Regions from separate parts of the Rhizobium sp. BK619 genome, predicted to be linked through region 1. Evidence: riboswitches for the same ligand, from Rfam matches in the RefSeq annotation. Region 1 holds a riboswitch; each other region holds the start of a gene.

Region 1 (4,208 bases):
AGGGCTCCAGCCACCCCTTGGCGCTGGCGATCCTCAACCGCGCCAAGGCCGACGGCCTTCCCGTGCCGCCGGCCTTCGAGCTGGAGGCGCTGCCAGGCAAGGGCGTCAGCGGCAAAGTTGGCGGCGAGACGCTGGATCTGCTGTCGCCGTCCGCTGCCCGCGAGCGCGGAGCACTCGATGGCGACAAGGATGCACGCATTACTGTTCTGAACGACGAGGGCAAGAGCGTATCGGTGCTGCTCGTCAATGGTGTTGCGGTCGGCCTTATCGCCATGCGCGACGAGCCGCGCGAGGATGCCAAGACCGGGCTTTCCACGCTCAAGTCGGCCGGCGTCAATACAATGATGCTGACGGGCGACAACAAGCGGACGGCAGCAGCCGTTGCCGGCATGCTCGGCATCGACTGGCGCGGCGAGATGATGCCTGAGGATAAACAGCGGGTCGTCGGCGAATTGAAGGGCCAGGGCTTCATCGTCGCCAAGGTCGGCGATGGCATCAACGATGCGCCGGCGCTGGCCGCTGCCGATATCGGCATCGCCATGGGCGGCGGCACCGATGTGGCGCTGGAGACGGCGGATGCCGCCGTGCTGCATGGGCGCGTCGGCGACGTGGCGCGGATGATCGAACTGTCCAAACGGACGATGCGCAATATCCTGCAGAATATCAGCATCGCGCTGGGACTGAAGGCAGTGTTCCTGGTGACGACGATTGCCGGCATCACCGGGCTCTGGCCGGCGATTCTCGCCGATACCGGCGCCACCGTGCTGGTGACGATCAATGCGCTCAGGCTGCTTCGGATAAGGATGTAAACATCCGATACTGTCCTTGCGTCGCTGGTCATCTGAAGAGTGGCATAGACCACTGACAACGGGCGCCAGCCCCTCTTTCGTCATGCTCGGGCTTGTCCCGGGCATCTGCCTTCGGTCGATTGGCAGCAGATCCTCGGCACAAGGCCGAGGATGACGTGGAGGGAGGTTTGCCATCGAATTGAGAGCGGCTACAGGCCGGCGCTCTTCGTTCCGGCCTTCTCCACAGCCTCTTTTGCTTAAGCCTTCGTTATCCATGTTTTTCACTGGAACGCAGTGATTTCAAACCTGCCGTAACGCAACGCACAAACCATCCGTTGACGTGATTTTTGATTCGCGTACTATATCTAGTGTTCAAGGTTCCTTCGATTCGTGTCGGATCGCGGGCTAAGACGGGAATACGGTGCGTTTCGCCATGACGGCGCAACAAGGCCGGAGCTGCCCCCGCAACTGTGAGCGGCGAGCAACTGTCCGATTTCAGGTCACTGAGGCATGATGCCTCGGGAAGGCTGGGGCAGGGTGCTTCGACCCGCAAGCCAGGAGACCTGCCTTGAACTAGATGTCCACGGGCGGGGTGTCCGGAAGGTCGCGTGCATGACAGCGGAATGATCCGCGCCTGTTGCGCTGCCCCGAACGTCCGCATGAGCACTTCGGGGTTGAAGTCATGTCCAGAATATCAAGGCCGCCGCCCGCGCAAATCCCGAAAGGGAACGTCTCAGGCGTTTAAAGCGCCGACTTGCAGATCACTATCAAGCGTTGCCCCGGACGCCGCAAGGCGCCCGATCCCTGTCTTGCGTCCTGAATTCTTTGACATCACGAGGAACATGATGAGCGTTACCGTCTACAGCAAACCCGCCTGCGTCCAATGCACTGCCACCTATCGCGCCCTCGACCGGCTGGGCGTCGATTACGACATCGTCGATATCTCCGAGGATGCCGAAGCGCTCGATCGTGTCCGCAGCCTCGGCTACATGCAGGCGCCGGTCGTGATCGCCGGCGAGCGGCATTGGGCGGGTTTCCGCCCCGATATGATCAGCGCGCTCTCCTGACCGAGGAAAAAGGCGATGGGGCTGATCGTCTATTATTCCAGCCGATCCGAAAATACCCATCGCTTCGTTGCCAGGCTCGGACTGCGCGCGGCGCGCATTCCGGCGGGCAGTGCGGATGCGTTCCATATCCGCGAACCCTTCGTGCTTGTTGTGCCGACCTATAGCGGCGGCGACGGCCCAGGGATCATAAAGGGCGCCGTTCCCAAGCAGGTGATCCGTTTCTTGAACGATGCGGAGAACCGAGGACACATTCGTGGCGTGATTGCCGCGGGCAACAGCAATTTCGGCGAGACATACGGGCTCGCCGGCGACGTGATCTCGCAGAAATGCCGGGTGCCGTACCTCTACAGGTTCGAGCTCATCGGCACGGAGGAGGATGTCGCCAACGTCAAACACGGAATGGAACGATTTTGGACACGGGAACAACTCTGACGCGGGATGCGGGCGCAAAATCGCATAACAGTTTTGCTCATCCCGCCGGCGAACGCCCTTTGAAAGCGGCGGAAGCGCTCGATTATCACGCGCTGAACGCCATGCTGAACCTCTATGACGATGAGGGCAGGATCCAGCTCGACAAGGACCGCATGGCGGCGAAGCAGTATTTCCTGCAGCATGTGAACCAGAACACCGTGTTCTTTCACAATCTGAGGGAAAAGCTCGATTACCTCGTGACCGAGGGCTATTACGAGCAGGAGGTTCTCGACCAATATTCCTTCAATTTCGTCCGCGACCTGTTCGACCAGGCCTATGCCAGGAAATTCCGTTTTCCGACTTTCCTCGGCGCCTTCAAATATTACACCAGCTATACGCTGAAGACCTTCGACGGAAAGCGCTATCTCGAGCGCTACGAGGATCGCATCTGCATGGTCGCGCTCACTTTGGCGCGTGGCGACGAGGCCCTTGCCCGCGACATGGTCGACGAGATCATTTCCGGCCGTTTCCAGCCGGCGACGCCGACCTTCCTCAATGCCGGCAAGAAACAGCGCGGTGAACTGGTTTCCTGCTTCCTGCTGCGGGTCGAGGACAATATGGAATCGATCGGCCGGTCGATCAATTCGGCGCTGCAATTGTCGAAGCGCGGCGGCGGCGTGGCGCTGTCGCTGACGAACATCCGCGAGGCCGGCGCGCCGATCAAGCAGATCGAGAACCAGTCATCGGGCATCATCCCGGTGATGAAGCTGCTCGAAGACAGTTTCTCCTATGCCAACCAGCTCGGTGCCCGCCAGGGAGCGGGTGCTGTCTATCTCAACGCCCATCACCCTGACATCATGCGCTTCCTCGACACCAAGCGTGAGAATGCCGACGAGAAGATCCGCATCAAGACGCTGTCGCTCGGCGTCGTCGTGCCCGACATCAGCTTCGAACTCGCGAGGAACAACGAGGACATGTACCTGTTCTCGCCCTATGACGTCGAGCGCGTCTATGGTGTGCCCTTTACCGAGATTTCGGTGACGGAAAAATATCGGGAGATGGTGGCAGATGCCGGCATCTCCAAGAAGAAGATCAAGGCGCGGGAATTCTTCCAGGTGCTTGCCGAAATCCAGTTCGAAAGCGGTTATCCCTACATCATGTTCGAGGACACGGTGAACCGGGCGAACCCGATCGCCGGGCGTATTTCGATGAGCAATCTCTGCTCGGAGATCCTGCAGGCCAGTGAGGCGAGCGAATATAATGACGACCTCTCCTACAAGCATCTCGGCAAGGATATTTCCTGCAATCTCGGCTCGCTGAACATTGCGGCCGCCATGGATTCCGCCGATTTCGGTAAGACGATCGAGACCTCGATCCGGGCGCTGACGGCGGTTTCCGATATGAGCCATATTGCCTCGGTTCCGTCGATCGAGAAAGGCAATGACGAAAGCCACGCGATCGGCCTCGGCCAGATGAACCTGCACGGATACCTCGCCCGCGAACGTATCTTTTACGGTTCCGAAGAAGGCGTCGATTTCACCAATATCTATTTCTACACGGTGACCTATCACGCGATCCGCGCCTCGAATCTGCTGGCGCTCGAACGCGGCACCAGCTTCAAGGGGTTCGAGAACTCGAAATATGCCTCCGGCGAATATTTCGACAAATATACCGAGCAGGAATGGAAGCCGGCGACGGTGAAGGTGCGGGCGCTGTTCGATAACGCCGGCATCCTTGTTCCGACACAGGAAGATTGGGCAGCGCTGAAGACGGCTGTCATGGCCTCCGGTCTCTATAACCGGAATCTGCAGGCGGTGCCGCCGACCGGGTCGATCTCCTATATCAACCACTCGACCTCCTCGATCCATCCGATCGTCTCGAAGATCGAAATCCGCAAGGAAGGCAAGATCGGCCGCGTCTATTATCCGGCGCCGTTCATGAC
Region 2 (4,208 bases), on a different contig from region 1:
ATAGCTGGCACCGCCGAGCGCACGGACGATGATGAGCTTGGCGTGCCGCGCCGTGCGCTCGACATAGGTATCGACCGACATCGGATGCTTGAGGCTCATCAGGCTGGCGAGCCGCAGCGAATGCGGCCCACCGCAGGCGCGATGGGCGGCCGCGATCGCCGCGAGCTCGCTGTCGGCGGCCGACAGGAACAGGATATCGCCCGGCGTCTGACCGAGATCGATTGCCTCTTCGCCGTCGCTGATCGTTCCCTGCTGGGCCAGAAGCAGATGCATGGGCTTACGCCAGCGCCTCGATTGCCGCCTTCACCGCACCCTGATCCATCTCATGCAGGCCGATGACGACGAGGCGCGTACCGCGCTTTTCCCCAGGCGCCCAGGCTCGATCGAAATAGTGGTCGATACGGCTGCCGACGGCCTGGAGCTGCAGGCGCATCGGCTTGCCCGAAACATCGACGAAGCCCTTGAGGCGCAGCACGTCATGGGCTGATATGATGCTCTTCAGCGCCTCGACGAAGCCGGCCGGATCGGCAACGGGGCCGAGCTCAACGACGAAGCTGTCGAATTCGTCATGATCGTGCGGCGTGCCGTCCTCATGCTCCAACTCGTGATGGGACTTGCGGTTGGCGATATCGTCCTCCGTGCCGATGCCGAGGCCGAGCAGAATGCCGGCCGGCACCTCGCCGTTTTTCGCCTCGATCATCACCGGCTTGCGCAGGGTGCGGGAGGCGACCTCGTCGCGCACCCGGCCGAGGCCGGCCACGTCGATCAGGTCGGTCTTGTTGAGCACGATGAGATCGGCGCAGGTGAGCTGGTCCTCGAACAGTTCCTCGATGGGGCTCTCGTGATCGAGCGATTGATCCTCGCTGCGCGCCGCCTCGACGGCATCGTGGTCGTCGGCGAACCGGCCGGCGGCGACAGCCGCGCTGTCGACGACCGTGATGACGCCGTCGACGGTCACCTGGGTGCGAATGTCAGGCCAGTTGAAGGCGGCGACCAGCGGCTGCGGCAGAGCGAGGCCCGAGGTTTCGATGACGATATGGTCGGGCCGCTGCTCACGCTCCAAGAGCTTTGTCATCGTCGGAATGAAATCGTCGGCGACGGTGCAGCAGATGCAGCCATTGGTCAGCTCGATGATATCGTCCTCGCTGCAGTTCTCCGCGCCGCAGCCCTTCAGCACCTCGCCGTCGACACCGAGATCGCCGAATTCATTGATGATCAGCGCGATCTTTTTACCGCCTGCATTGGTCAGCAGGTTGCGGATCATCGTCGTCTTGCCGGCGCCGAGAAAGCCGGTGATGACGGTTGCGGGAATCTTCTGCTGGTTCATGGACTTAACCCTTCATTTTCAGCGGCAGGCCTGCCGCGATAAAATAGACTTCGGCGGCCTTTGCCGCGATCATCTGGTGGAGCCGGCCGGCATGATCGCGAAAATCCCGCGCCATCCGATTGTCCGGTACGATGCCGAGGCCGACCTCGTTGGAAACGAAAACGAGCCGCGCCTTTGCCCGCGGCAAATAATCGGCGAGCGCCAAAAATTCCCCGGCCATGTCGCGCTCCGCCATCATCAGATTGGTGACCCAGAGCGTCAGGCAATCGATCAGCACGACGCGGTCCTCGCCGTCGATGGCGGCGAGCTTGCCGACGAGATCGAGCGGCTCCTCATGCGTCGTCCATGACGGGCCGCGATCGGCCCTGTGTTGGGCAATGCGCGCCTGCATCTCCTCGTCCCAGGCCCGCCCGGTCGCGAGATAGTGGCGGTTGAGGCCGCTTGAAACCACGAGGGATTCGGCAAAGCGGGATTTGCCGGAGCGTGCGCCGCCGAGGATGAAGACTGTAGTGATCGGGCCAACCGTCATGTGAGCGCCGCCCTTTGGCAGGATAGGGCCCGCCGTGCCGCCCCCCTCATCCGACCCTTCGGGCCACCTTCTCCCCGCTGGGGAGAAGAGGGAGCAAGCTTTTGTCTTTGACCGTCTCTCTGATCGCAGTGGCAGGAGAGGGACCGAGGCGTCGCCACGTACCTCTTCTCCCCATCGGGGAGAAGGTGGCGGCAGCCGGATGAGGGGGTGAGCGACGATAGAAGCGAATGCGCATAGCGCAAGCGAAGGACAATAAATTGCGAGCCGTATGGCCCCCTCGTCCAACCCGTTGCGCCATTGACCGCACCAAGCCATGCCGAATTCAATCGTTCAGCCAAAACAACCTCCGTGCTGGCAGCGGGTCTCTTGCCCAGGGTTGGGCTTTTCGCCCGGCACGAATGGCAGGTCTCCTGGCTCGCGGTTGTCGGCCGCGATCGGGGCGGACCGGAAACCGGTCGCCCCTGATCGTGCCAGCGGATCTGCCTCGCCTTCCCGGCTGCATCGGTGAAAAGGTGGACGATTCGTAGAAATGGAGGCGTCCGACCCCGGTTGATCACCATGCATGTCCAGTGGCTTTTCCGGCATGTCGCCCGTCCCGCCTGCCTGCACGATTGCAAGCTGCCAGCCGGAAGAGCTCGATGCCGGATGGAAGACCCTCACCGCTCTACAGTCGCGGGGTCGGCTGTGATGAAGGCGCCCGGTGTGGGTCCGCCCCGTCACATTCCCTTTTCATCCGGAAGGCGTAACGCCGATCCGGAACCATCCGTTAGTATCCGAGGATGGTCAGATGACCATCCGTTGAGGGATGGTTAGGCAAGCTCAAGAGTGAAGTCAACCGGCCTTGGCGGTCGGCCATCGGCGGCAAGGCAGGCACGCTCACTGAAACACGACTTACTCGACCAGGAATATCGTCATTTATCAGAGGCTTACGTCATAAATATTTGACCTACGCGCCGGCTTTTCGCCGCAATTGCACTGCAAGCGGACTGCGCCATCGCCCTTGACCGGGCCTCTTCCTGCCTAGTTGTCTTGCCATGCTTATGAAATTGGATCGGCGCCGGTTCCGAGCGCTGTGTGTTTTCTTCGATCCGGGGCGGCTGCGGGCGCTGACCCGCCGTAGCGAAGTCGGGCTGTCTCTGGCGGGCGCTGCCGTCGGCATTGCTTCCGGTCTTGCCGTGACCGGCATGAGCTTCGTCTCCAATGAACTGCATCAGCTGATCTTCGGTATCGCCGACAGCGAAAGGCTGAGCTCGTCGGTGATCGACGACAAGCTGCTGCTGCTCACCGCCCCGGTCATCGGCGGCATCCTGCTCGGCCTGTTGCTCTTCATTTTGGCCAAACGCCGCAAGAAGCCGATGGTCGACCCGATCGAGGCCAATGCGCTGCATGGCGGCCGCCTGTCCTTGACCGACAGCATCATCGTCGCCGTGCAGAACCTGATCTCCAACGGTTTCGGCGCCTCGGTCGGCCTGGAGGCCGGCTATACCCAACTTGCCGCCGGCCTCGCCTCGAAACTCGGCCTGAAGCTGCAGCTTCGCCGTTCGGATCTTCGCGTCCTCGTCGGCTGCGGCGCAGCCGGCGCCATCGCCGCCGCCTTCAACGCGCCGCTGACCGGCGCCTTCTATGCCTTCGAACTGATCATCGGCACCTATACGATCGTCTCGCTGACCCCTGTGGTCGTCTCGGCCCTCGTTTCCACCCTGATCGCAAGGCTGCTCACCCATGGCGATTTCACCATCGATATCGGCGGCTTCGGTGCGGTCGTGCCGGCCGACTATATCCCGGCGCTGCTGCTCGGCGCGGTCTCGGCCGGCGTCGGCATCCTGATCATGCAGGGCGTCGCCTTCGTCGAGGAACTGGCCCGCAAGAGCGCGATCGCCCCGCCCTTCCGCCCGGCGCTCGGCGGCATCATCGTCGGGCTGCTGGCGATGATCTCGCCGCAGGTGCTTTCGGCCGGCCACGGTGCATTGCATCTGAACCTTTCCCGCGACGTCGCCATCCCGGCGCTGATCGGCCTCTTCCTGTTGAAATCCTTGGCTTCGGCGATCTCGATCGGCTCGGGCTTCAGGGGCGGCCTGTTCTTCGCCTCACTGTTCATGGGCGCCCTGCTCGGCAAGCTCTTTGCCTATTGCGGTCCCTATTTTGCCGATGCGACGCTGACGCCCGTCATTTATGCCGTGGTCGGCATGAGTTCGCTTGCCGTCGCCGTCATCGGCGGGCCGCTGACGATGACGTTCCTGGCACTCGAAATCACCGGCGACTTCCCGATCACAGCGCTGGTGCTTGCCGCCGTCATCACCTCCTCGCTCGTCGTGCGCTCGACCTTCGGATACTCCTTCGCCACATGGCGCT
Region 3 (4,208 bases), on a different contig from region 1:
AGGCGGCTGTCGTGAAGGCCTTCTTCGAACCCCGCACCTGCAGTGTGCAATATGTCGTTTCGGACCCGGTAACGAAACGCTGCGCCATCATTGATCCGGTGCTCGATTTCGACGAGATGTCGGGTGCGACGGGAACGACCAATGCCGACGCCATCCTCGCGCATATCGACAGCGAAGGGTTGACGGTCGAGTGGATCCTCGACACGCATCCACATGCCGATCATTTCTCCGCCGCGCACTACCTCAAAGGAAAGACCGGCGCGCCGACGGCGATCGGCGCCCATGTCACCGAGGTCCAGCTGCTCTGGAAGGAGATCTACAACTGGCCGGCACTCGAAACCGACGGCTCGCAATGGGACCGGCTGTTTGCCGAGGGCGACACTTTCGAGATCGGCGGGCTTAAAGCCCGTGTGATGTTCTCGCCCGGCCATACGCTTGCCTCGGTAACCTATGTGATCGGTGACGCCGCCTTCGTGCACGACACCGTATTTACGCCGGATTCCGGCACGGCGCGCACGGATTTTCCCGGCGGCAGCGCCAGCGCCCTCTGGCACTCGATCCAGGCCATCCTGTCGCTGCCCGAGGAGACCCGGCTCTTTTCCGGCCACGACTATCAGCCTGGCGGTCGCCATCCCCGCTGGGAAAGCACGGTGACCGCCCAGAAGGGCGCCAATCCGCATATATCGGGCATCGATGAGGCCGGCTTTGTGGCGCTGCGCCAGGCGCGAGACCGTACGCTGCCGAAACCGAAGCTGATGCTGCACGCGCTGCAGGTGAATATTCGGGGAGGCAGATTGCCGGAGCCGGAGGGAAATGGGCGGCGGTATCTGAAGATCCCGCTGGATGCGTTGTAGGAACGCAGGGAGCAGCGCTGCGGCACGTGCTTCGAGGCTTCGCCCTCCCGGGCTGCGCACCTCAGCATGAGGGACGTTGGCGGATGCCGCGCCCTCATGGCCAGCTTTGAGGGATGCAGCGGCGGCGCCCAAGAGAGCCTCATCCTGAGGTGTGTAGGCCATTGGCCGAAGCCTCGAAGGACGAGGCGGGTGCTCCATTTGCAGAGCTGGATGCGTCTGTAGCAAGGAGCAGCGTTGCGGCGTGCTTCGAGGCTTCGCCCTCTCGGGCTGCGCACCTCAGCATGAGGGACGTTGGCGGATGCCGCGCCCCGGAACGGGAGAAAGCGGCGCCAACGCTGAAGAGAGCCTTATCCTGAGGAGGCGAGGATGCTGGCATCACGCCGGCCACCAGCCCTCCCACGTTCCATCTCCATTTTTCACCCACCCAAACTCAATCCTCCGCAATAATCATTGACGTCGCGCGGGCCGGCAACGTAACTGGGGGCGACGGTTCCCTGAAGATGACTCCAAGGGGATTAATAGGGAACACGGTGAGGACGACCCAGTAGGGACCGAGACCGTGGCTGCCCCCGCAACTGTATGCGGATTGTCGATCATCTCAGAAGTGGCCAGCGACTGGCCATCTCTGAAGGGCTGATAGCCTCGCCACTGCGATATATCGCGGGAAGGCGGATGAAAGACGGATATCCGCAAGCCAGGAGACCTGCCGTCAATCACGATCCAATCAACCGGGCGGGGATGCCCGGATAAGGAACAGACATGATTGACCTTCTGAACCTTCGCCGAATTCCGGCATGCATCCGTCTCGATTGGGCCTCCTGCGGCTAGCGCGCGCGTCAGCGTGTCTTCGGCCGCGCGTGCGGCATAACCGTGCTTTTTCCCTTCAATCGAGGTTTCCATGCGCCAGATTCTCGCAACCATGACATTTGCCTTCGGGCTGATCGGCCTTGCGGCACCGAGCCTTGCCGCCACCCATTATCCTTTGACCATCACCAATTGCGGTGAGCAGGTGACTTTCCAGAAAGCGCCGTCGAAGATCGTTTCGATCGGCCAGGGCATGACCGAAATTCTTTTCTCGCTCGGCCTTGCCGACAAGATCGCCGGCACGGCCGTCTGGGTCGGTCCCGTCCTGCCGCAATATGCCGGGGCCAACAGCAAGATAAAGCGTCTCGCCGACAATGATCCGAGCTTCGAATCCGTCGTCGGACAGGAGCCCGACCTGGTGGCGGCCGAGTTCGAATGGCATGTCGGCGCACAGGGCTCCGTCGGCAAGCGGGAGCAGTTCCAGGATCTCGGGATCAATACCTATCTCGCGCCGGCCGATTGCGTCGCCAAGGTCAACACCGATGGCGGCGACGGTGTGCGCAAGGAGCTGTTCACGATGGAGCTGGTCTACCGTGAGATCGCCGAGCTCTCGGAGATCTTCGACGTGAAGGAGCGCGGCGATGCGCTGATTTCCAAGTTGAAGAAGCGCGAGGCGGATGCCGTCGCATCGATATCCGGCGCATCGGGCAAGAACCTGCCTATCGTCTTCTGGTTCTCCAGCAAGGAAGTCAACGGCGATGCCTTCATCGCCGGCAAGAACAGCGCGCCTGCCTATATCCTGAAGGCGATCGGCGCCAGGAATGTCGTCACGACCGAAGAGGAATGGCCGCTGGTCGGCTGGGAAACCATCGCCCAGGCGAACCCGGCCGTCATCGTGCTCGCCACCATGGACCGGCGCCGCTACGCCGCCGACGATCCGAAGGTCAAGATCGATTTTCTCGAGAACGACCCCGTGACCAAGGAACTCGATGCCGTCAGGAACAAGCACTTCGTGATGATGGACGCGCAATCGATGAACCCGACGATCCGCACGATCGACGGCATCGAGACCTTGGCGAACGGCATCAAATCCTTCGGCCTGTCGCAGTGAAGGCAGTGTCGGTCAGGCAACAAGGATGGTGGGCGCTTGCCGCGCTCACCATTTCAGCCCTTCTCCTTCTCGGACTGATGATCAGCCTTGCCGTTTCGATCGGCGAGATCGCGATCCCGCTGGCGACGACGGCGGAGGCGGTCTCCAACCGGCTGTTCGGCACGCAGTTCGAGCTCAGCCGCATCCACCAGGGCATCGTCTGGGATTATCGCTTGAGCCGGGCGCTGGTTGCAGCCAGCGCCGGCGCGTCGCTCTCGCTCTGCGGCGCCGTGCTGCAGGCGCTGCTGCGCAATCCACTGGCCGAACCCTATGTACTCGGCATCTCCGCCGGCGCCTCGACCGGAGCCGTCTGCGTGATGATCCTCGGCCTCGGCTACGGTGTTTTCGGCCTGTCCGGCGGCGCCTTTATCGGCGCGGTCATCGCCTTTCTGCTGGTCGGCTTCCTGGCGACGGGTGTGGGGGGAACCGGCGAGCGCATCATCCTGTGCGGCGTCGCCGGCTCGCAGCTCTTCAATGCGCTGACCTCCTACATCGTGACGACATCGGCGAATGCCGAGCAGGCGCGCGGCATCCTGTTCTGGCTTCTGGGGTCGCTCAGCGGTGTGCGCTGGCCGGATGTCTATCTCTCGGTGCCGATCGCGCTCACAGGTTTCGTCATCTGCATGGCCCATGTCAGGGCGCTCGACGCCTTCGCCTTCGGCACGGATGCAGCCGCCTCGCTCGGCATTGCCGTGCGCCGCGTCCAGATCCTGCTGTTCGGCCTGACGGCGGCGATGACGGCAAGCGTCGTCAGCGTGGTGGGCTCGATCGGCTTCGTCGGCCTGGTCATTCCGCATGCCGCCCGCTTCCTCGTCGGGCCGGGCCATCGGCGGCTGCTGCCGGCAACGGCGCTCGGCGGCGCGATCTACATGGTCGGCGCCGATATCGTCTCGCGCATCATCATCCCGCAGCAGGTCTTGCCGATCGGCGTCGTCACGGCGCTCTTCGGCGCACCGGCCTTCGCCGTCATCCTCTATCGCGTGCGGAGGAGCGCATGAGCATTACCATCGACGCGGTGAGTTTCGCCGCCGGCGATACGGTCATCGTCAACGGCGTCAGCCTGACGGTGACAAAGGGCAAGGTTCTCGGTCTGCTCGGGCCGAATGGGTCCGGCAAATCGAGCCTGCTGAGGCTGATCTGCCGGCTGCGCAAGGTCCGCAGCGGCGTCATCCGGCTGGGCGACGACGATATCGCTTCGCTGTCGCGCGCAGCCCTTGCCCGACGCATCGCTTTCGTCGAGCAGCAGTCGACGACCGATACGCAGCTGACCGTGCGCGACGTGGTGCGGCTCGGCCGCACGCCGCATCGCGGGTTGCTTGCGCCCTTCGGCGCGGAGGACGATGCCGCCGTCGAGGAAGCGCTGGTGCGAGTCGACATGCAGGCGAGGGCGGGCCAGCTCT

The links. A riboswitch is a leader RNA that binds a small molecule or an ion and turns the genes downstream of it on or off. The one in region 1 is predicted to bind cobalamin.
Region 2: linked by a shared signal. The riboswitch ahead of cobU (bifunctional adenosylcobinamide kinase/adenosylcobinamide-phosphate guanylyltransferase) and the one ahead of nrdH (glutaredoxin-like protein NrdH) in region 1 are both predicted to bind cobalamin.
Region 3: linked by a shared signal. The riboswitch ahead of FHX14_RS24545 (ABC transporter substrate-binding protein) and the one ahead of nrdH (glutaredoxin-like protein NrdH) in region 1 are both predicted to bind cobalamin.

The regions. Positions count from the first base shown of each region.
Region 1 covers NZ_JACIBH010000025.1:6,668-10,875, reverse strand. The annotation lists gene FHX14_RS32040 (heavy metal translocating P-type ATPase) at 1-809, shown strand, start outside; cobalamin riboswitch at 1,147-1,374, shown strand; gene nrdH (glutaredoxin-like protein NrdH) at 1,634-1,855, shown strand; gene nrdI (class Ib ribonucleoside-diphosphate reductase assembly flavoprotein NrdI) at 1,871-2,287, shown strand; gene nrdE (class 1b ribonucleoside-diphosphate reductase subunit alpha) at 2,266-4,208, shown strand, end outside.
Region 2 covers NZ_JACIBH010000005.1:352,240-356,447, forward strand. The annotation lists gene cobN (cobaltochelatase subunit CobN) at 1-273, opposite strand, end outside; gene cobW (cobalamin biosynthesis protein CobW) at 278-1,327, opposite strand; gene cobU (bifunctional adenosylcobinamide kinase/adenosylcobinamide-phosphate guanylyltransferase) at 1,332-1,856, opposite strand; cobalamin riboswitch at 2,239-2,635, opposite strand; gene FHX14_RS12035 (chloride channel protein) at 2,891-4,208, shown strand, end outside.
Region 3 covers NZ_JACIBH010000013.1:178,423-182,630, forward strand. The annotation lists gene blh (bifunctional sulfur transferase/dioxygenase Blh) at 1-854, shown strand, start outside; cobalamin riboswitch at 1,325-1,580, shown strand; gene FHX14_RS24545 (ABC transporter substrate-binding protein) at 1,753-2,769, shown strand; gene FHX14_RS24550 (iron ABC transporter permease) at 2,766-3,806, shown strand; gene FHX14_RS24555 (ABC transporter ATP-binding protein) at 3,803-4,208, shown strand, end outside.